One region of the Leisingera sp. NJS204 genome, then DNA from elsewhere that is predicted to be linked to it. Evidence: riboswitches for the same ligand, from Rfam matches in the RefSeq annotation. Region 1 holds a riboswitch; each other region holds the start of a gene.
The links. A riboswitch is a leader RNA that binds a small molecule or an ion and turns the genes downstream of it on or off. The one in region 1 is predicted to bind cobalamin.
Positions count from the first base shown of each region.

Region 1 (5,340 bases):
TGCGGGTTCATCGAGAGGCCGTACTGGCCCGGTTTGGGACCGAAGACGCGCGGGATTTCGGTGAGATAGGGGTTGTCTGTTTGCGCTTCCTCGCGCTGGGCGAGGGCGGCGGCGGCACTTTCGAACATTTGCGCCAGCCCCGGGAACACGTCGCGGAACAACCCGGAGACCCGCAGGGTCACATCAATGCGGGGGCGGTTCAGCATCGACAGCGGCAGCACCTCGAAGCCGGAGACGCGTTCGGAGCCTTCGTCCCACTTCGGTGCCAGCCCTGCGAGATGCAGCGCCATGGCAAACTCCTCGCCCGCGGTGCGCATGGTGGCGGAGCCCCAGAGGTCGATCACCAGCCCCTTGGGCCAGTCGCCGTGGTCCTGAAGGTGGCGGCGCAGCAGCTCTTCCGCCAGTTTGACCCCTTGTGCATGCGCCGCCCGCGACGGCACCGCCCGCGGATCGGTGGTAAAGAGGTTGCGCCCCGTCGGGATCACGTCCGAGCGGCCGCGGAAGGGCGAGCCGGAGGGGCCGGGCGTTACGATCCGGCCATCAAGGGCGGTGATCAGCCCTGCGCGTTCTTCGGCGCCGCATTGGCCGGTGCCGAAGATATGCAGGCCCTCGCCGTACTGGCTTTCCTTGATGTCGCAAACAAAGGCGTCGATGCGGGTGATCGCCTCGGCGGGGGAGGTGCCGGGGGTGAGGCCAAGGTCAGCCTCGACGCCGGTGCCTTGCGCCTCGGCGCGGATATCATCGATCAGCCGGTCGCGGCGCGCCGGATCAAGGCCGTCGGCGGTGGAGTATTCATCCAGCAGGCTTTCGAGCCGGGCCATGCCCTCAGGCAGGGTGGTTTGTGCCAGTGGCGGGGGCAGGTGGCCGATGGTGACGGCGCCGATGCGGCGCTTGGCCTGTGCTGCCTCGCCGGGGTCGTTGACGATGAACGGGTAGGCGACAGGCAGCGGGCCGGTCAGAACCTCGGGCCAGCAGGCGCCGGAGAGCGCCACCGCCTTGCCCGGCAGCCATTCCAGGGTGCCATGGGCGCCGATGTGGATCAGCGCATCGGACTGGGAGCGCAGCCAGAGATAAAAGGCCACATAGGCGTGGCGCGGGGTGCGGTCGAGGTCGTGGTAATCGTCGACGCGGGTCTTTACCTCGCCGCGTTCGGGTTGCAGCGCGATCAGGGCTTTGCCAGCGCGCAGAGCCTTGAAATGAAAGGCGCCGTTGCGGCAATCCGCGTCTTGGTCCGGGCTGCCCCAGGCCTCTGCCAGAGTGTTTTGCAGGTCTTGCGGCAAGGTGGCGAGGGCGGTTTTGTAGTCGGCCAGCGGGACGCTGAGGGTCTCATCCATCAGCCGCAGGCCGGTATTCTCCTGCGGCTCCACGGTATAGCCCTGATCCCACAGCGCGCGCAGGATTTCGTCGCAGGAGGCCAGCGCGTCGAGGCCGACGGCATGGGCGAGGTTGTGGTCTCTGCCGGGGTAAGTGGAGAGGATCAGAGCGAGGCGTTTCTCTGCATTCGGCAGTTTTGCCAGCCGCAGCCAGCCGTCGACGCGGTCAACAGCGGCTGTTACGCGGTCCGCATCGGCGCGGTGGGCAAAGCGGGAATACTGCAGGTCCGGGTCTTTCCGGCCTGGGGATTTGAAGCTGATAACGCCTGCGAAGATGCGGCCGTCGACTTCGGGCAGGACGACATGCATGGCGAGGTCAGCAGGCGACAGACCCCGGTCGGCCCCGGCCCAGTCTTTCTTGCGGGCGGTGGATAGGGCGACCTGGAACACCGGGCAGCCGGTGGTTGAAAGCGGCGAGGCGCTGCCGTCGGTGCCTTGGGCCGAAAACGCAGTGGCGTTGACGATTGCGGCAGGGTTCAGTTCGGGGAGCCTCTCGCGCAGCCAGTCTGCGGCGGCGGGGGCCTTGAGGCTGGCGGCAACGAGACCATAGGCAGCATAGCCGCGGGCGCGCAGATCTGCGATCAGCGCATCCACCGGGGCGGTGTCGGCGGCGGTGAGGTAAGAACGGTAGAAGCTGACCAGAACCAGCGGTTTGTCAGGTGCCGGAAGGTTGGCCAGCACGCCTTTGGCTGGGTCGTAAAAGCCATGCTGCGGCATGGATTTGAGGCCCAGAACCGGGCCGGCATAAAGCCCTGCAGCGAGGGACAGCTGGGCCAGAGCGGCCTGTGCAGCAACGGCGCCGCCAGCGTCGCACAGCGCCTGAAGGCGGCGCAGGGTGGAGACCGGCAGGGTGGACAGCTCATCCAGCCGGGCATCCTCGCGCCCGTCAGCAGGCAGGATCGCCAGGGCAATGCCCTTGCGGCGGGCGAGGTCCTGCAGGGTGGCAAGCCCGTAGGACCAATAGCTTTCGCCGCCGATCAGGCGGACCAGGATGCCCTTGGCGCCCTCCAGCGTCTGTTCTGCATAGACGTCAACCGAGAGCGGGTGCTTGAGCGCCACCAGATTGGCGACGCGCAAGGAGGGCAGCGCGCCGTCCGCGCGGTGCCATCCCGCCGCAAAAGCGCCGAGGTCGCTGTCGGAGAAGGACAGCACCACAAGGTCGCCGGGCGTCTGCCCGAGATCCTGCGGGGTATCGGTCTCGTCAAGGCCGTGGCTTTCGCGGAAGACAACATGCATGGGTCAGGCCCTTTCGGAAAGAAGAGCAGAGGGCAGTGCCCGGCCTCGGGAGGAAGCGAAGCGCCCTCCCGTGGGGGAGGTCGGGCGCTGCCCGGCGTTGCCGCCGGGCGAAACCTTTAAAGTTTCGCCTTGGGGCATCAGCTTGAGGCCCCCAGCTCGGCGCGGATGGCCTGTTCGTCGATATCGTCATGCTCGGCGATGACCACAAGGGCGGTCTTGCGCGGCTGCGCGCCCCATGGCTGATCGTATTGGGCGCGCAGGCGCTCGCCCACGGCCTGAACCAGCATCCGCATCGGTTTTCCTTCCACCGCGACATAGCCTTTGACGCGCAGGATGTTGCGCTCGCGGGCGAGTTTCACGATGGCATTCTGCAGCGCTTCGGGGTCGGAGACTTCGCCCATTTCGACAACGATGCTTTCAAAATCGTCATGCTCGTGGTCGTGGTGGCCGTCGTGGTGGCTGGGGCGGGCGTCCAGATCGTCTTCGGCAGCAGCACCCAGACCCAGGATGATGCGCGGGTCGATGACGCCTTCGCTCATCGGCAGGATCGGTAGCTTGCGGGGTGCCTCGGCCTCGATCACGGCACGGGCCTTCTCGACGCCTGCGTCGCCGGCCAGATCGGCCTTGGACAACAGCACGATGTCAGCGCAGGAGATCTGGTCCTCGAACACTTCGGACAGCGGCGTTTCGTGGTCGATGCTGTCATCCGCCTCGCGCTGGGCCTGAACGGCGTCCAGATCAGGGGCGAACTGGCCTTTGGCAACCGCCTCGGCGTCCGCCAGGGCAATCACCCCGTCGACGGTGATGCGGGAGCGGATCGCGGGCCAGTCAAACGCCTTCAAGAGCGGCTTCGGCAGGGCCAGGCCGGAGGTCTCAATCACGATATGGTCGGGTTTTTCGGGCAGGGCCATCAGCTGTTCGATGGTGGGGATGAAGTCATCGGCCACGGTGCAGCAGATGCAGCCGTTGGCCAGCTCCATGATGTTTTCCGCCGGGCAGTTGTCATCGGCGCAGGATTTCAGGATGTCGCCGTCCACGCCGGCAGTGCCGAATTCGTTCACCACCACGGCCAGACGCTTGCCCTGCGGGTTCTGCATCAGATGGCGGATCAGCGTGGTCTTGCCTGCGCCCAGAAAGCCGGTGATGACGGTGACGGGGATCTTGTTGAGATCGCTCATGATTACTCCTCGGAGAAGAACTTGGCCGGCGGGATGCGGGCAACGGATTGTTTGCGGAAGGTCTGCGGGCGCTGGCGCCACGGCACGACGCCATCAGCGGTGCCGGCATAAGCCGCAGCACCTTCCAGAATTTCGGGGACATGCTGGTCCGGGTCGAGGTCGCCGTAGACATAAGTCCAGCGTTCTTCGCCGCCGATCAGCGCAACAGCGCAGCCGCGCTTGCACGACGACAGGCATTCGACGCCACGCAGACGGACGCCTTCGGGCATTCCGGCTTCTTCCAAGGCTGCATGCAGGATGGCGCCGGGGCGTGCTGCCTCGGGGTCGGCGCCCTCGCGGCGGCAGGTGAGGCAAACGGTCAGGGTGACCGGTCCCGGGGTGCTGGCAGATTGGCCTGCCATGTCGTCAGCCATTGGCGCGTCTCCTGTCGCGGCAGGGCGTGCGGGATGGCCGAAAAGGGGCCAGTCGTGCGAGCCCCTTACCCGGTCGCAGAACACCCCGTCTGCCCGTTGATCTCTCCTTCGCTGGCAGGTCTCCCGGCTTGCGGATGCCAAGGCGTGCGCCTTGCCGGCCATCCTGCCTTCCCGGGGATCACCCAGTGGCATGGCGGCCTCATCCGGTCACGGTCGCGGGGGCGGCTGTGCTTCGGCCCGAAAGCCTTCACATTCCCTCTTCGCCTGTTTTCACAGGAACCAGCTGAACCCCCTTGCGCTATCGTGCCCTTCTTTGTCAAGACATGGGTCAAACAGCTGGAGAGCCCCCAATGAGCGAAAAGTCTGAAACCGGCATCTCAGAAGAAGAAGCCGCCCGTCATACGTCCAAGATGGCCAAGAAAAAGGCCGCGCGCGACCGGATGATGAAGACTAAGGAGGGCGAAAAGGGCCTGATTATCGTCCACACCGGGCCAGGCAAGGGCAAATCCTCCTCCGGGTTCGGGATGATCATGCGCTGCATCGCGCATGGGATGCCGTCAGCCGTGGTGCAGTTCATCAAGGGCGCCTGGCAGACCGGCGAGCGGACATTGATCGAGGAGAATTTCAGCGATCGGTGCCAGTTCTATGCAATGGGCGAAGGCTTTACCTGGGAGACCCAGGACAAGGCGCGGGACATCGCTGCCGCGCAGAAGGGCTGGGAAAAGGCCAAGGAGATGATCCTGGATGAGCGCAACACCATGGTGCTGCTGGACGAGATCAACATCGCGCTGCGCTATGACTATCTGGACCTCGAAGAAGTGCTGGAGTTCCTGGTGGAGCAGAAGCCGCCGATGACCCATGTGGTGCTGACCGGGCGCAACGCCAAGGAAGAGCTGATCGAGATTGCCGATCTGGTGACCGAGATGGGGCAGGTCAAACACCCGTTCCGCGCCGGTGTGAAGGCGCAGAAGGGCGTGGAGTTTTAAGACGCTTTCAGAATGTCCCGCCCGGCCGATAGGCCGGGCCGCGCCAACCCGCCCCCACGGGGCGGCGCGATTGCGCCTCCCCTCGGGTTGGCCCGTCCCTTAGCTCTAAGCCGCCAGCCTGGCGGCTTTCTTGCTGATATAGGCATCCACTGCC
Region 1 covers NZ_CP035417.1:2,855,294-2,860,633, reverse strand. The annotation lists gene cobN (cobaltochelatase subunit CobN) at 1-2,609, opposite strand, end outside; gene cobW (cobalamin biosynthesis protein CobW) at 2,747-3,787, opposite strand; gene ETW24_RS14075 (DUF1636 family protein) at 3,790-4,200, opposite strand; cobalamin riboswitch at 4,297-4,497, opposite strand; gene cobO (cob(I)yrinic acid a,c-diamide adenosyltransferase) at 4,551-5,186, shown strand; gene glpD (glycerol-3-phosphate dehydrogenase) at 5,292-5,340, opposite strand, start outside.

Region 2 (5,340 bases), 1.5 Mb from region 1:
CGTTGGGCCCGGAAATCGACAGCCGTTCACCAGCGTTCAGCCGCATCGAGGCGCCTTCCAGCACCGGATCAAGCCCTGGGTAGGCAAAGTGGATATTGTTCAAATCAAGAAGCGGCATAGGCGGCCTCCGCCCAGATCAGGGCAGCAAGTGCGGCGGACAACGCCGCGGCAAACAGCAGGTCGGACCGGTTGAAACGAAAATCCTCCAGCAGGATGATGCGGCCGGAGAACCCCCGGCATTTCATCGCCGCCAGAATGCGCTCCGACCGTTCGATGGAGCGCACCAGCATCATGCCAACCAGATAGCCATAGCTGCGGTAGGTGTGCCAATTGGTTCCGGGTCGGAAGCCGCGCAGCTTCATCGAGGTGCGCAGGCGCTGGTATTCCTCGCGCAGAACGTCGATGTAGCGGATGGTGAACATCATCAGGTGCACCAGCCGCTCCGGCATCTTGAGGGCAAAGAGCGCGTGGCCCATGGTTACCGGCTCCATCGAACCCACCAGTGTCATAACCGCAAGGATCACCGCATTGGCGGTAAGGGCAATCTCGGTTGCACGCCACAGGCCTTCCCAGCTGGCCTCCAGCCCCAAATGGACAGGGCCGGGTTCCCGGCACTGTAAAGGGCAGCAGCACCAGCATGAAGATGATGAAACTGTCCATCATCGCCATCCGTTTCAGCGTTTTCCGGGGCGGCAGGCCAGAGAAGGCCAGCAGCCACATAGACAGGCCGAGAGCGGCCGCCAGAACCCAAAGATTGCTGAGCGAGACAACCACCACCGCATAGGCTGCCGTCATCACGATGCGCATCCGCGGGTCAATTGCTGTGACCTTGGCGTGGAAGGTGCCGAAACCGCCGAGCGGTTTTTCCTCGCCCGTCAGAACATAGGTCATGCGCTGCTGCCGATCTTGCGGCGTGCGGCAATGTAGAAGCCCAGCCCGAACAGGCCGCAGATATAGCCGATGCCGCCAAGCACGGATTGAAAGTCCGACTTGTTCTTGAACGCTGTCAGCTCCTGCCGGAGCGGGCGCAGTTCATTGCGCATCATGGTGGCAAGCTCGGAGCGGGTTTGATCGGAGAGGCCCGCGGACCCTGCCGCCGCCGGCGCTGCAGAGGTGTCCGGACAGCAGCCGCTGAAACTGCTGCCGCGCCCGGGCTTTGCCCAATGATCTGCGCGACCTCCGCACCGTCCATCATCATCTCGGCCACGTGGCCAGCACCCAGATCGCCGCGGAAGATATGTGTCACAGGCTCCGACGGGGTGAACAGGAAAAAGCCGTCACTGTCGGTTCTGGACTCTCCCAGCTTGCTGCCGGCCGCGTCAAAGATCTCAATCAGCAGGTCCGCGGCCATGTCACCGTTGGAAAAGCCCACTTCGCCTTCAATGTCGGAACCGGACGGAAAGACAGCTGAGATAACATTGTGTGCCATCACCGGGAGCGGCGCCAGCAGTGCAAGGATCAGAATGCAGGAGCGGATCATGCAAGGCTTCCTTTTGTGTCGAAAAACAGCTCGGGCTTCACACGCCGCGCCAGGAAAATGGCAGCGCCGGACAAAAGCGCTTCGATGATCACCACCGGAATATGGGAAAAGAACACCAGTTTCGCGGCCAGGATAAACTCATCGCCGGACAACATCAGCGAGACTGCAACAGCAAGTGTTGTGGCAGCAATGGCCGCGCCGCCGCCGATACCGCCCCAGATGGCGCCCTGCAGAGGCGAGCCGCGGGCCACCAGCGGTCGGAATATCAGCCCGACCAGAACTGCAGGCAGGGCGATGTTCACGGCGTTCACGCCCAGCACGGTCAGCCCGCCAAAGCCAAAGAACACCGCCTGCAGCAAGAGGCCGACAAACAGGGCCGGAAAGGCCGCCCAGCCCAGAACCAGCCCGCAAGCCCGTTCAGGATCAGATGAACCGAACTCGGCCCGATCGGGACATGGATCAGGGAGGCCACAAAGAAACTGGCCGAAAGAACCCCCGCCGCCGGAATACGTTCCAGCGGCAGGCTCCGCAGCCCCATGGCGATACCGCCGACGGCGGCAACCGCGCCGCCGATCACAACCGGATTCGACAGTGCGCCGTCTACGATATGCATGGCGCTATTCTCACTTCAGCTCTTCAGCGTGGATCCACAACACAGCGTCCTGGCTGAGTTCCTTGCCGTCATGCTCAGTCGCCGGGCCGGAGCCGAGAGCAGCAAAGCCCCAGTGGCCCGCTTTCGGAATGCCAAAGGAAAAGACGCCATTCTGGTCTGCAATCGCAACGATGGCGCCGCCGGACATCGGCTGAACCGTCGGGTTGGTTGTGGAAAAGGCCGCAAGGTCAGGCTCTGATGCCATGAACTCAACCTCGATCTCGGCGCCCGGAACCGGCTTTCCATCCGCCAGCACCTGACCTGAGAAGGTAGAGCCGACAATGACGTTATAGGGCTTGTTCAGCGGCAGGATCTCGGTTTCCAGGCCCACCGGCTGATCCCAATCGGTGGGCAGGGTGTTGCGGTTCAGCACGACTTTGGAAATCTGCTGAATATAGATGTCTTCGCTTTCCTCATAATAGGGCGCGGGCACAGTCACCACCACATAGTCGCCCGAGCGCTTGACCGGAACCGACGCCCTGTAGGCGGCGGCTTCGTTCTCCGCGCCCTTGAATGTGGCCGGTTCCAAGCGGTCCGAAAGATCAACCTTTTCGCCCTTGTGAACCATAAAAAATTCTTCGGGTTTGCCCATGTCCATCACATGGCCGTTTTCCAGCGGGTGCCAGAACACCAGCCCCATCGGCACATCGCCGGGCTTCCCGATTAGCACGTTTTCAGTGTAGTTCAGCTGGAAATGCGCCGATGCGGTGACCGGCAGGGATACGGCCAGAGCTGCAGCCAGATAATTCAGTTTCATTTCGTCCTCATTCGACGACACAGGCGCACCTGCAATCAGGAATGAACAACGGGGAGAGTGGCACGGAGAAGCCTGAACGGCAGCCGCGCCAGACGCGCACCCCGGCGTCCGGTGGAAAAGGGCAGACACTCCGCTAGCGAAGTCTTTGTCCTGTGTCCGGCAGGTCTCCTGACTCGCGGGTCTTGGTTCGGCTGGCCTTCCCGGGAAAGATCCCAGTGGCATGTTCAGCGTCACTCACCGCTCACAGTTGCGGGGGCAGTCACGGATTTGGTCCCTAATGGGTACGCCGCACCGTGTTCCCTATTTCTTCCGCTGCGCATTGAAACACTCGCGGAACCGGTCACACTTGCTGAATGGCAAAACCATTTTACTGAGTCAAGCTTCCCGTCTTCTGTTCAATTGCCGAATGAGTGGACGTGTCGCGGTTTGATGCCGCTCCTTTGATAGCATTTATTGCAGCAAAGGAGACGAACTATGGGACTGAAACGGACAGAAGAATTCCGGGCCGATGCGGTGCGGATTGCGCTGACGAGCGGGCTGAGCAGGAAGCAAGTGGCCTCTGATTTGGGTGTTGGCCTTTCGACCCTGAACAAGTGGATCACAGCGCATCGCGACACCGAGGTGGTATCCGACAAAGACCTCGACCTTGCCCGAGAGAATGAACGGCTTCGACGGGAGAACCGCATTCTCAAGGAGGAGAGGGAGATCTTAAAAAAGGCAACGCAGTTCTTCGCGGGCCAAAAGCCATGAGGTTCAGGTTCATCGAAGAACACACTGATACCTTCAGCGCCAAGCGGATGTGCAATGTGCTGGATGTCAGTGAGCGCGGTCTACGGGCCTATCGCAGCCGCCCGGCCAGTCAAAGGCAGCGCACTGACATGGTCGTTCTGGCGCATATCAAGGAACAATCTCGCCTCAGCCTGGGCAGTTATGGCCGCCCACGGATGACCGAGGAACTGAAGGAGTTGGGCCTGAACATTGGCCATCGTCGCGTCGGGCGTTTGATGCGTGAGAATGGCATCCGTGTCGAACGATCTAAGAAATACAAGGTGACGACCATTGCCCGGCAGACGATTGCGAAGCAATCAGCCGAGAGGGGGACAGCAACCACGCCTTCAACATCGCACCCAATCTGCTGAACCGGGATTTCTGCGCAGATGCGCCCAATCAGAAATGGGCAGGTGACATAAGTTACGTGTGGACGCGCGAGGGCTGGCTCTACCTGGCGGTGATCCTTGATCTGCATTCCCGGCGGGTGATCGGTTGGGCCATCAGCAATCGGATGAAGCGGGACTTGGCGATCCGGGCGCTGAACATGGCTATAGCCTTCAGATCACCGCCTATGGGCTGCATTCATCATACGGATCGTGGATCGCAATACTGTTCTCATGACTATCAGATAATCCTGCGACAACACGGGTTCAGCGTGTCCCCCTCTCATGCATGTAAACATGCACTGCCGGGGCAGTGGATGAGCGGCAAGGGAAATTGCTACGACAACTCGGCGGTCGAAACGTTCTTCAAAACGATCAAGGCAGAGCTGATCTGGCGAAGGTCGTGGCCAACGCGTAGGGCCGTTGAACTGGCCATCTTCAACTACATCAATGGCTTCTACAATCCGCGACGGCGGCACTCAGCATTGGGCTGGAAAAGCCCCGTCGCATTCGAACGGAAAGTGGCCTAAACGAGCACTTGGAGCGGCACGAAAACGGGACACGTCCAGAGTCACTGCGCGCATTGGTGGAGCGGATCGTGCTGACGCCTGCGGCGGCGGGCGCTGGCCTGGATCTGACGCTGGAGGGGGATCTGGCCGGGCTGTTGCGGCTGGCGTCGGTTGCGGAAGGCCTAAACACGAAGAAGGCCCCGGATGGTAGATCCGAAGCCTTTGATATGTCAGGTTAATTAGTTCTGGTTGCGGGAGCAGGATTTGAACCTGCGACCTTCAGGTTATGAGCCTGACGAGCTACCTGGCTGCTCCATCCCGCGTCAGGTTTTTTTGAGACCGTATTGAGAGATTATTGGATTTTACTAGGTTTGGCGGTGACCTACTCTCCCAGGGCTTGAGCCCAAGTACCATCGGCGCGACAGTGCTTAACTTCCGGGTTCGGGAAGGGACCGGGTGTTTCACTTGTGCTGTAGCCACCAAACCAAGAAAAATCCAATTCCGACGGCCTTGCGAAGCAAGGCTGGCGAGCGGCAGGCAGCGTATTTGCTTCAGCAAATGCGCGAGATGCCGCCCGGTTGCTGTGTCACCGCCGGGTGGCGGCAGGCACGTGCAACTTGCGTCGGTTACAATCAACGTTGTCCAGGTCTTGTATTATGGGATGTGTTTGCTTGTTTGGTTTTGAGTAACACTGTCTGTTACTGGATCAAATCAAGCCTATCGGGCGATTAGTACCGGTCAACTGAATGCATTGCTGCACTTACATCTCCGGCCTATCGGCGTGGTGG
Region 2 covers NZ_CP035417.1:74,958-80,297, reverse strand. The annotation lists partial or broken gene ETW24_RS00395 (energy-coupling factor ABC transporter ATP-binding protein) at 1-118, opposite strand, end outside; gene ETW24_RS25145 (energy-coupling factor transporter transmembrane component T family protein) at 105-590, opposite strand; gene ETW24_RS24605 (hypothetical protein) at 888-1,046, opposite strand; gene ETW24_RS00385 (hypothetical protein) at 1,043-1,480, opposite strand; partial or broken gene cbiM (cobalt transporter CbiM) at 1,477-2,093, opposite strand; gene ETW24_RS00375 (DUF4198 domain-containing protein) at 2,104-2,889, opposite strand; cobalamin riboswitch at 3,031-3,245, opposite strand; partial or broken gene ETW24_RS00370 (IS3 family transposase) at 3,364-4,573, shown strand; gene ETW24_RS00365 (hypothetical protein) at 4,642-4,791, shown strand; tRNA gene ETW24_RS00360 (tRNA-Met) at 4,799-4,875, opposite strand; rRNA gene rrf (5S ribosomal RNA) at 4,922-5,036, opposite strand; rRNA gene ETW24_RS00350 (23S ribosomal RNA) at 5,260-5,340, opposite strand, start outside.
Region 2: it holds a riboswitch for cobalamin, as region 1 does, so the genes downstream of both, ETW24_RS00375 (DUF4198 domain-containing protein) here and ETW24_RS14075 (DUF1636 family protein) in region 1, are expected to answer to the same signal.

Region 3 (5,340 bases), 2.1 Mb from region 1:
CAGCCACCGGTTTTGCGCAGCTTGCGGCGCGCCCAGCGATTTGGCGCAGGCCGGCTGGCAGCGCATCTGCCCCGCCTGCAAGGCACCGCATTTCCCGCGCACCGACCCGGTGGTGATCATGCTGATCACCCATGGCGATGCTGTGCTGATGGGCCGTTCGCCCGGCTGGCCCGAGGGGATGTATTCGCTGCTCGCAGGATTTGTCGAACCGGGTGAGACGCTGGAAGCAGCCGTGCGCCGCGAAACATTTGAAGAAACCGGCGTGCAGGTCGGGCCGGTCAGCTACCTGTCCAGCCAGCCTTGGGCCTTTCCGATGTCGCTGATGTTCGGCTGCGCGGGCGAGGCGCTGAGCACGGACATCACCATCGACCCGGCTGAGATCGAAGACGCGCTGTGGGTCAGCCGCCAGGAGATGATGACGGTCTTTGCAGGCGAACACCCGGTTCTAAAGCCGTCACGTCAGGGAGCAATTGCGCATTTTCTGCTCCGAAACTGGCTTGCGGACACGCTGGACTAAAGCGCATATTGCAAAAAACAGCGCGGCAGCACGGCGGCGCAACTGAAGCAGGCGAGCATGGAATTTCAAAGCAAAGAAGATATCGAAGCCCCGATTGCCGACGTCTTTGGCGCGATCTCCGATTTCAGCCTGCTTGAGCGCTCGGCCCTGCGGCGCGGCATCGACGTAGAGCGGACTGGCGATACCGCGCATCCTGAAAACGGCCTGGCCTGGGATATCGGCTTTCGGTTTCGCGGCAAACAGCGCGACATCCGGCTGACACTGGCGTCTTATACCCCGGTCACCGGGTTGGCGCTGACCGGCAGCGGCAGCGGCCTGGACGGCCAACTGGAGATCGAGCTGCTGGCGCTGTCGCCGCGGCGGACCCGGATGTCGGTGCAATTGAAACTGGCGCCCACCACCCTGACCGGCCGGCTGCTGGTGCAATCGCTGAAACTGGCCCGCAGCAACCTCACCCGCCGGTTCAAGCTGCGGCTGGCCGACTATGCCCGGATCACCGAAGAACGGCTGAACCGCTCCGCCTGACTCCAAGGTTTGGGGGAAGCCGTGCTATTGCGGCGGCAGCAGCCGCGGCCACAGGGCGGCGTTGGCGCGGGCAAAGGCGCCCAGATGGCCAATCTTCTGCACGCCCGCCTCCTGCGGCACCAGCACCGTCCGGCACTGCGGCACATCGCCAAAGACGTCCCCCAGCCGCCAAACGGCCGCAGGCGGCACAACGTCGTCATCCGCCATCGCATACAGATCCACCGGCACGCCGGCGTCTGCCCATTTGGGCCGCGGCAAGGCCGAGCCGGTTTCCGGCAGGTAGCTGCCCGGCGTGGTGCACCAGCGCCGCCACTGCCAGTACACCCCGGCGGGCAAATCGGCCCCGAACCCCACCGCGCGCCCGGGCAGATACCCCAAGGCACGGACCAATGGCGGCACATGGCCGAACCAGAAAGCCAGCGCCAGCGCGCGGTAGGGCCAGGGATGATCGTGGTGATGCACCAAGCCGCCCGCAACCACGATCATGCGGGCGACGTCCTTCAGGCCATCCTGCAGGGGCATCAGCATTGCCCCCAGCGAATGGCCGATCACCCACAACGGCACGCCCGCATAGTGCCGTTGCAGTTCGGCCCGGGCAGCCGGCTGATCTTCCAGCGCCCATTGAGCCATTGTCGCATCGGAACGGCGCGGATGGCCCCGCGCCGAGTCTCCGAAATCCCGGTAGTCATAGGTCAGGCAGGCCACCTGCTGCTCTGCTGCCAGCCAGCGTGCGAAATGCCGGTAATAGCGCTGCGGCACCCCGGTTGCGCCATTCAGCACCACTGCTGCCCGCGCCTGCCCCGCCGGGTGGTACAGCCGCCCAGCCAGCAAGTGGGTGCCGGATGCAAACTGCAGTTCTTCCTCGCGGATAACCGCGGTATGTCCTGCGCTTTTATCCAGCATGGCAACCTCCTGAGTCGATTGGCCTAGACCGATTGGTCCAATCCATCTCTGGACCAATCGGTCCAATGCTGTCAAGCTGCCGCCATGAATGACGTGACGACAGCCAAGGCGGGCGGAACCAGCCCGCCCCCGACCCGCGAGCGGCTGATCCGCGCCGCTGCCGGCCTGTTCCGCAACAAGGGCTACAGCGGCACCGGACTGGCGGAATTACTGGCAGAGGCGGGGGCGCCCAAGGGCTCGCTCTACCACCATTTCCCCAGTGGCAAATCCGACCTGGCCCTGGCCGCGGCGGACTGGGCGTCAGGGCAGATGCTGCTGCTGATCGAGGCGTCTTTCACCCCGGCGCCCACCTTCCGGGAGGGGGCCAAGACGGTCTGCTACAAACTGGCGAAACTGTTTGACAAGCAAGGAAAATGGAGCGGCTGCCCGGTCTCTGCCACCCTGTTCGAAGGGCCGGAGAACGAGGCGTTCCACCAGCACGCCGCGCATCTGTTCGAGGGCTGGATTACTGAAACCACCCGCCACGCCCGCCGCCTGGGCCTGCCTGAACCTGAGGCCCGCGCGGCGGCGGAGAATTTCTATATCCTGCTGCAGGGCGGCTGGCAGCTGGCACGGGTGCGGCGGGACTCGAATGTGATCCGCGGGCTGTATTTGCAGATGCAGAAAAACGATTGACGACTCAGGCGTCCTGCCGCTACCGCTTGTGGCGATGGTTCCCGAGCCACAGAATCTTGTGTCCGGGATGAAAAGGGAACACGGTACGGCCCGCGCAAGCTGGCCAAGTCCGAGACTGCCCCCGCAACTGTAAGCGGCGAGCGACCCCGATAGAGCCACTGGCCCCTCAATACGAGGCCGGGAAGGATCGGGAAAGCGACGACCCGCAAGTCAGGAGACCTGCCATCGGACGTGTAACTCGAACCCGGGCGGGGTGTCCGGACAGGGTCTGATGGCTGCGGCGGCTGTGATCCGTCTTTCATCCGGTCTCTTGTCCCCCAAACCCCCGTGCCACGCGCGGAGGGCGCAGATATGATGTGGACCGACAAGACGCATTTCTATGCGGCAACAGATTGCAAGTATTTGGGGCGCCCCTGCCCCGCGGCAGAGCGGATGATCGCCAAACTGGCCGAAGCGATGACCAAGGCCAAGCCGCTGACCCAGGAGGATTTTGAGATCACCGGCACCACCGCGCTGGACGGCTGCCCGCGCAACTGCCCGGCGCAGTTTGCCGCCAGCCATGACCGGATCCGGCTGTATTGCGACGTCGGTGAAGAGGCGCCGCGCGAGGGGCTGGACCGCTTTGCCGATGCTATCCTGAGCCGCGACGGTATCGGTTTTGCCGCGTCCAAGCTGGACACCCGCCCCTGCGCGCTGATGGAGGCGCTGCCGAAAACCGCCGAAGCACGGCAGGCGGAACAGATGCTGGCGCTTTAACTGAATACCTGAAGAATGCTGCCCGGCTTATCGGCCGGGCGGTGCAGTATCTCTTTGCAGTGCGCCTCTGGCGGCTGTTCTACGGTGAACAGGCCCAGTGCAATTGGTCCTTGGTTTCCACCGCACAGGGCCGTACCGCCCGCAGCCGGGCCAGCGCCTGCGCCGGGGATTCGCCGCATTCGATCATCAGCCGCAGCACCGCCATGCCGGACCGCCCGCAGCCGCCCCTGCAATGCACCAGCACCCGGCCGCCGCCGCCCAGTGCTTGCCGTGCAGACCGGCTGGCCGCCGTCCATTTCGCCGCCACAGCGGGCGGCGGCACCTGGAAATCCGGCACCGGCAGATGCAGCCAGCGGCAGGCCATGCTTTGAATATCAATCCCCAGCCGCGGCACATCTGCGGCTGCGTGCTCGGCCTCGGTGGTCATTGAGATGACCAGCCCCGGTTTCCACTGATAGATCTGGATCAGGTCGTTGCGGTAATCGCCTCCCGCACCGGGCAGCGGGCATAGCGCCAGAATACCGCCGCCTGCTGACAGCGCGTGGATGGTCAGGCCTGCCGGCGCCGCGCCGTCCGGCGCCGCAGGTTCCGGGATATCCTCAGTTCGCATACCGCCTCCTTAGCCGCTGCGTTCCTGCATTTCCCCCGCAGTCTCCTGCCTTTGCAGCCTAGCGGTTAAGCAGGCAATCCCAAAGCTCTTTTGCGGCCCCGGACCAGCCCAACGGCGGTGGACGAACGGGCTGCGCTTCAATACCCTGCGCGCAACGCGGAGCACCCCGCATCCCGAATCCGGTACGAGACATCATGAACGATACCCCCAGCGGCACCTCCGGCACATCCGGCCAATCCCAATACCAGGTTCTGGCCCGCAAGTACCGGCCCGAAACCTTTGCCGATCTGGTGGGGCAGGACGCCATGGTGCGGACGCTGAAAAACGCCTTTGCCGCTGACCGGATTGCCCAGGCTTTTATTATGACCGGCATCCGCGGCACCGGTAAAACCACCACTGCGCGGATCATCGCCAAGGGCATGAACTGCATCGGTGCAGACGGCCAGGGCGGCCCCACCACCGACCCGTGCGGCCAATGCGAGCATTGTACCGCGATCATGGAAGGCCGCCATGTCGACGTGATGGAGATGGACGCGGCCTCGCGTACCGGCGTGAATGACATCCGCGAGATCATCGACAGCGTGCAGTACCGTGCCGCCTCGGCCCGCTACAAGATCTACATCATCGACGAAGTCCACATGCTGTCGACCAGCGCCTTCAACGCGCTGCTGAAGACACTGGAGGAACCGCCCGCGCATGTGAAGTTCATCTTCGCCACGACTGAGATCCGCAAAGTGCCGGTGACCGTGTTGTCGCGCTGCCAGCGGTTTGATTTGCGCCGGATCGAGCCGGAAGTGATGATTGCGCTCTTGCGGAAGATCGCCACCGCCGAGGGCGCCCAGATCGCCGAAGACGCGCTGGCGTTGATCACCCGCGCCGCCGAAGGTTCCGCCCGCGACGCTACCTCGCTGCTGGATCAGGCGATTTCCCATGGCGCCGGTGAAACCTCTGCCGATCAGGTCCGCGCCATGCTGGGTCTGGCCGACCGCGGCCGGGTGCTGGACCTGATGGACATGATCCTGCGCGGCGATGCGGCGGCCGCGCTCACTGAACTCAGCGGCCAGTATGCCGAAGGCGCCGACCCGCTGGCGGTATTGCGCGATCTGGCCGAGATCACCCATTGGGTCTCGGTGGTGAAAATCACGCCGGATGCGGCGGAAGACCCCACCGTCAGCCCGGATGAACGCGCCCGCGGCAAGGCGATGGCGGATGCGCTGGCAATGCGCGTCCTTACCCGGATGTGGCAGATGCTGCTGAAGGCGCTGGAGGAAGTCGCCGCGGCACCAAACGCTATGATGGCCGCCGAGATGGCGGTGATCCGCCTGACCCATGTGGCCGACCTGCCCAGCCCCGA
Region 3 covers NZ_CP035417.1:662,741-668,080, reverse strand. The annotation lists gene nudC (NAD(+) diphosphatase) at 1-517, shown strand, start outside; gene ETW24_RS03360 (SRPBCC family protein) at 575-1,042, shown strand; gene ETW24_RS03355 (alpha/beta hydrolase family protein) at 1,067-1,945, opposite strand; gene ETW24_RS03350 (TetR/AcrR family transcriptional regulator) at 2,030-2,620, shown strand; cobalamin riboswitch at 2,639-2,861, shown strand; gene ETW24_RS03345 (hypothetical protein) at 2,972-3,376, shown strand; gene ETW24_RS03340 (protein-tyrosine phosphatase family protein) at 3,456-3,986, opposite strand; gene ETW24_RS03335 (DNA polymerase III subunit gamma/tau) at 4,181-5,340, shown strand, end outside.
Region 3: it holds a riboswitch for cobalamin, as region 1 does, so the genes downstream of both, ETW24_RS03345 (hypothetical protein) here and ETW24_RS14075 (DUF1636 family protein) in region 1, are expected to answer to the same signal.

Region 4 (5,340 bases), 400 kb from region 1:
AGAATCGCGTGCCGAACAGCGTGCCGAAGTCATCGGCAACCTGACCGAAGGCCAAGCGGTCGACGGTGTGGTCAAGAACATCACCGAATACGGTGCGTTTGTTGACCTGGGCGGCGTTGACGGCCTGCTGCACGTCACCGACATGGCATGGCGCCGTGTGAACCACCCCTCCGAGATCCTGTCGATCGGCGAAACCGTCAAGGTTCAGGTCATCAAGATCAACAAAGAGACCCACCGTATCTCCCTCGGCATGAAGCAGCTGCAGGAAGATCCGTGGGATCTGGTTGGCGCCAAGTACCCGCTGTCCTCGGTCCACAAGGGCCGCGTCACCAACATCACCGATTACGGTGCATTTGTTGAGCTGGAGCCGGGCGTCGAAGGTCTGGTCCACGTCTCCGAGATGTCCTGGACCAAGAAGAACGTCCACCCGGGCAAAATCGTCTCCACTTCCCAGGAAGTCGACGTCATGGTTCTGGAAATCGACGGCGCCAAGCGCCGCGTGTCCCTGGGCCTCAAGCAGACCATGCGCAACCCGTGGGAAGTCTTCTCCGAAGCCAACCCGGAAGGCACTGAGGTCGAAGGCGAAGTCAAGAACATCACCGAATTCGGTCTGTTCATTGGTCTCGACGGCGACATCGACGGCATGGTTCACCTCTCCGACCTCAGCTGGGACGAGCGCGGTGAAGATGCGATCCAGAACTACCGCAAGGGCGACATGGTTTCGGCCGTTGTTTCCGAAGTGGACGTCGACAAAGAGCGTATCTCGTTGTCGATCAAAGCTCTGGGCGGCGACAAGTTTGCAGAAGCGGTTGGCGGCGTGAAGCGCGGCTCGATCGTGACCGTGAACGTGACAGCGATCGAAGACGGCGGCATCGAAGTGGAATATGAGGGCATGAAGTCCTTCATCCGCCGCTCCGACCTGGCGCGCGACCGTGCCGACCAGCGCCCCGAGCGCTTCTCGGTTGGCGACAAGGTCGACGTCCGCGTCACCAACGTCGACTCCAAGACCCGTCGTCTGGGCCTGTCGATCAAGGCACGCGAGATTGCCGAAGAGAAAGAAGCAGTGGAACAGTATGGCTCCTCGGACTCCGGCGCATCGCTGGGCGACATCCTGGGCGCCGCACTGAAGTCGGGCGACGAGTAATCTTCCCGGCCTCACGGCTGCTGAAAACGAAAGCCCCGCAGGTGTCTGCGGGGCTTTTTTCTTGGGTGGGAGGGCTGGTTCGAGCGCATTGCGGAAGTGCCGGATTCTCGCGGCGCGCGTGCAGCACGACGGCCCGCTGCACTTCCGGAAACCGCCCGCTGCATGGCAGAAGGAAGTGCGGAGGGTTAGGCATGGTGCAGCGACGTTTTGGCGGGCAGTGCCCAAGGCGCGCAGACGCCTTTCCTTCACCGCGGCTGCAAGCAGACAGGGCAAGAGGAAACACTTTTGCCACTAATCGCAGGAAGTGAACCTTCCAGTTTTCAACTGGCACTGGAAAGGAGCAATGACGGGCTTGCCTGCATTGCAAAAGCTCGCCTCATAGGTCCCGCATGAGATTGAACAGCAGTATCGGCCGCGGTTCGACATACTCCCTTTCGGACTTAAGCCGCATCCCCGGTGCTCAAAGCCGAATTTTCTTCACGAAGGTTCTCGGACGTAAGTGTATAAATTTAAACAATTGTTTTTTCATTTCACCTTGCAGTCAATCCATAGCAATCTCGATTGAGTTTGCTTCCGCTTGACAGAACAAATCCGGTTTGCCTAAGTCGCGCCTATTCTGGTCCGGCTGGGAAACCACCCGGGTAAAAGGGAACACGGTGAAGTGTAGCCAACAGGCGCTGAATCCGTGACTGCCCCCGCAACTGTGAGCGGAGAGCAATGCTGCGAAATGCCACTGCCCCAAGGGGCGGGAAGGCGCGGCAAAGCTTCGACCCGCGAGTCAGGAGACCTGCCAGGATGATCACCCTATCCCGGTGCGGGGCGCGCCGTAGATAACGGATTTCCGTAGTGGTGGCAGTTTTCACCGTCTGCGGAGGCAGTGCCTTCCAAAGACCCGACCCGAATACACTGCCCGCTTGGGCAGTCACTTGGCCTGCGTTTGTTGCGCGGGCCGGGAGGAATGGAATATGCGCAAGGCAAGCTTGTCCCTGGCCGCGGCCCTGGCCGTCACCCCTGCAATAGCAACCGCCCAGGATTCAGAGGTCACTGACCTGGCGGAGATCATCGTCTCCGGCGGCCTGACGCCGATTGAGGCCCAGAAATACGGCCGCTCCGTCTCAGTCCTGACCAGCGAAGAAATCGAAGATCGCGGTATCAGCACCGTGCAGGACGCGCTGCGTTCGGTCCCCGGCCTGATGGTGAACGGCTCCGGCGACAGTTTCACTCAGGTCCGCATCCGCGGCGCCGAAGCAAATCACACGCTGATCCTGATCGACGGTGTCGAAGCCTCTGGCGGTGACAGCGAGTACATTCTGTCCGGCCTGGACACTGCCAATATCGAGCGGATCGAGGTCATTCGCGGCCCGCAGTCGGTGTTCTACGGCTCCAACGCCTCAGCCGGTGTGATCAGCATCATCACCAGGACCGGCGGCATCGGCACCGAATATGGCGGCAGCGCCGAGGCGGGTTCGGACGGCTACCGGGCGTCGGCGCGGATCTCGTCACGGACCGAGCGCGGCGGCATTTCCTTCAGCTTCGCCCATGACAATGACGACGGCTACGATACCTCCGGCGATGGTGGTGAAGAGGACGGCATCCGCCGCAGCACCTTGCAGGTGAAGGGCGATTACCTCGTCACCGACCGGCTGAAACTTGGCTTCAACGTCCGCACCTCGGATGAGCGCCATGACAGCGACAGCACTTCTTTCACCGCAACGGACGCGGCCAGCTATGTCGTGGATGATCCCACGCAAATCAGTGACCGCGATGAGCAACTGGCCCAGATCTACGGCGAACTGGACACGTTGGGCGGCCGCCTGAAGCATCGGTTGTCGCTGGAACGCACTGACTTTGACCGCTCTTTCAATGGCGGCACCCCGACAGAGACCAAGACCGAAGCAGCAAAATACCTGCTGAGCTTTGGCCTGGGCGGGCAGCCGGCGGATCAGGCAGACCACCTTTTGAACGCAATGCTGGAATGGGAAGAGGATTCCAGCAGTTCCAACCCGGCCTTTGCGCGCGAAACCAGTTCGATTGCCCTGGAATACCGCGGCAGCTTTGCCAACGGCCTGGATCTGCAGCTTGGCGTGCGCCACGACAACAACAGCGTATTCGAAGATGCCACCAGCTGGACGGCCAGTGCCTCTTATACTTTCGCAGGCAGCGGTGTGCGGCTGCACAGCTCCGCCGGGACAGGGATCGTGAACCCGTCTTACTTTGAGCTGTTTGCCAACAGTACATTTGGCGCCACCACCTACCTGGGCAATCCGAACTTGCAGCCGGAGGAAAACCGCAGCTTTGATTTCGGGGTAGAGGTGCCGTTCCTGCAAGGGCGCGGTCTGGTTGATGTGACCTATTTCGACGAGACGCTGACAGGAGAGATCGAGAGCTACATGGTGAACGCAATCACGTTCTCCTACCGCAATCAGGCAGGCGACAGCGAACGCAAAGGCGTTGAGCTGGCGGCAAGCCTGGATGCCACAGAAAACCTCTATCTGAACTTGTCCTACACCTATCTGGACGCCACCAACCCGGATGGTTCGGTTGAGGTTCGCCGTCCGGAGCACGAACTGCTGCTGAGCGCAACTCTGAAAACCTTCAACGGCCGCGGCTCTGTGACGACTGATGTCCGCCATGTAGCAGGCAACTGGGATACTCAGTTTTTCGGCTCTTTTGCTACTGCTGAACTGCCGGAATACACCACCGTCAACGTCTCGGCCCAGTATGACTTGACCGACAAAGTGGTGCTGACCGGGCGCGTCACCAACCTGTTCGACGAGGACTACGCCGACGTCTGGGGCTACGCCAAGCGCGGCCGTGCCGCCTATATCGGCGTAAGGGCCGCGTTCTGACCCATGCGCATGCTGCCCGGCATAGTCCTGGCTCTTTTGTGGGCCGCCACCGGTGCTATTGCCGGGCCGTCGCGCGTGGTCACGATGAATCTTTGTGCCGACCAGCTGGCGATGCTGCTGGCGGCCCCCGGCCAGCTGGCCTCGGTCTCCTATATCGCGCGGGACACACGCGCCTCGGCCATGGCTGACGCGGCAATGGCTTATCCCGTCAATCACGGGCTGGCTGAGGAGATATACCTGCTGCAGGCTGATCTGGTGATTGCCGGCGCCTATTCAACACCTGCCACCACGGATATGCTGCGCCGTCTTGGCGTGCCGGTGGTGGTGTTCCAGCCTGCCAGCTCACTGCAGGATGTGCGCGCACGTATCCTGCAGATGGGTCAGGTTCTGGGCCGCGAAGAGGCGGCCCGCGCATTGCTGGCAGACTATGACCAGCGGCTGGAAAAGTTCGAGCAAGCCGGGCCGGAGGCACCACGCGCCGTGCTTTATGCCGCCAACGGGTTCACTTCCGGCAGCATGACCCTCGCGGGCCAAATCCTGCGCGCGGCGGGACTGCGCAATATCGCGGATGAGCTGGGCTATGCGCACTCCGGTCATATGCCGCTGGAACTGCTGGCGTTGGCCGCGCCGGATCTGCTGATCGGCACGTCGCCCTATCCGCGCGCCTCCCGCAGCGAGGACAATCTGGCGCATCCGGTGGTGCGGCAGCTGGCCGCCCGCAGCGGTGCCGGGCAGATCCGCGATGCGGATTGGGTCTGCGGCACCCCGCATGTGCTGCGCGCGGTGGCGGCGCTGGCGGAGGAACGCCGCATTTTTCTGGAAAAGGAGGGCCGGGAATGACCCGTCTGATGCTGATGCTTGCCACGGCCGTTCTGGCGTTGTTCCCTCTGTCGCTGACCGTGGGGCCTGCGGATGTGGGCATCGGCGAAAGCCTCGCGGCCCTTTTTGACAACAGCTATGGCCCGCTGACGCTGGTGATGCGCGAAATCCGGCTGCCGCGGGCGCTGCTGGCGGTGATTATCGGCGGAGGTCTGGGGCTGACGGGGGCCGCGATGCAGGGCTATCTGCGCAATCCGCTGGCGGAGCCGGGACTGATCGGCGTGTCCTCCTCGGCGGCGCTGGGGGCGGTTTTGGCGATCAACACCGGACTGGCGGCCAGCCTCACCCTGGGCCTGCCGCTGGCCGCTCTGGCCGGTGCTTTGGCGGGTGTGTTTCTGGTGATGGCGCTGGCCGGGCCGCAGGGCGGCTCGCTGACGCTGATCCTGGCAGGGATCGCGATTTCGGCGATGGCGGCGGCGCTCACCTCGCTGGTGCTGAACCTGTCGCCCAACCCCTTTGCCGCCAATG
Region 4 covers NZ_CP035417.1:3,259,439-3,264,778, reverse strand. The annotation lists gene rpsA (30S ribosomal protein S1) at 1-1,144, shown strand, start outside; cobalamin riboswitch at 1,745-1,953, shown strand; gene ETW24_RS15900 (TonB-dependent receptor plug domain-containing protein) at 2,110-3,993, shown strand; gene ETW24_RS15895 (ABC transporter substrate-binding protein) at 4,003-4,833, shown strand; gene ETW24_RS15890 (FecCD family ABC transporter permease) at 4,830-5,340, shown strand, end outside.
Region 4: it holds a riboswitch for cobalamin, as region 1 does, so the genes downstream of both, ETW24_RS15900 (TonB-dependent receptor plug domain-containing protein) here and ETW24_RS14075 (DUF1636 family protein) in region 1, are expected to answer to the same signal.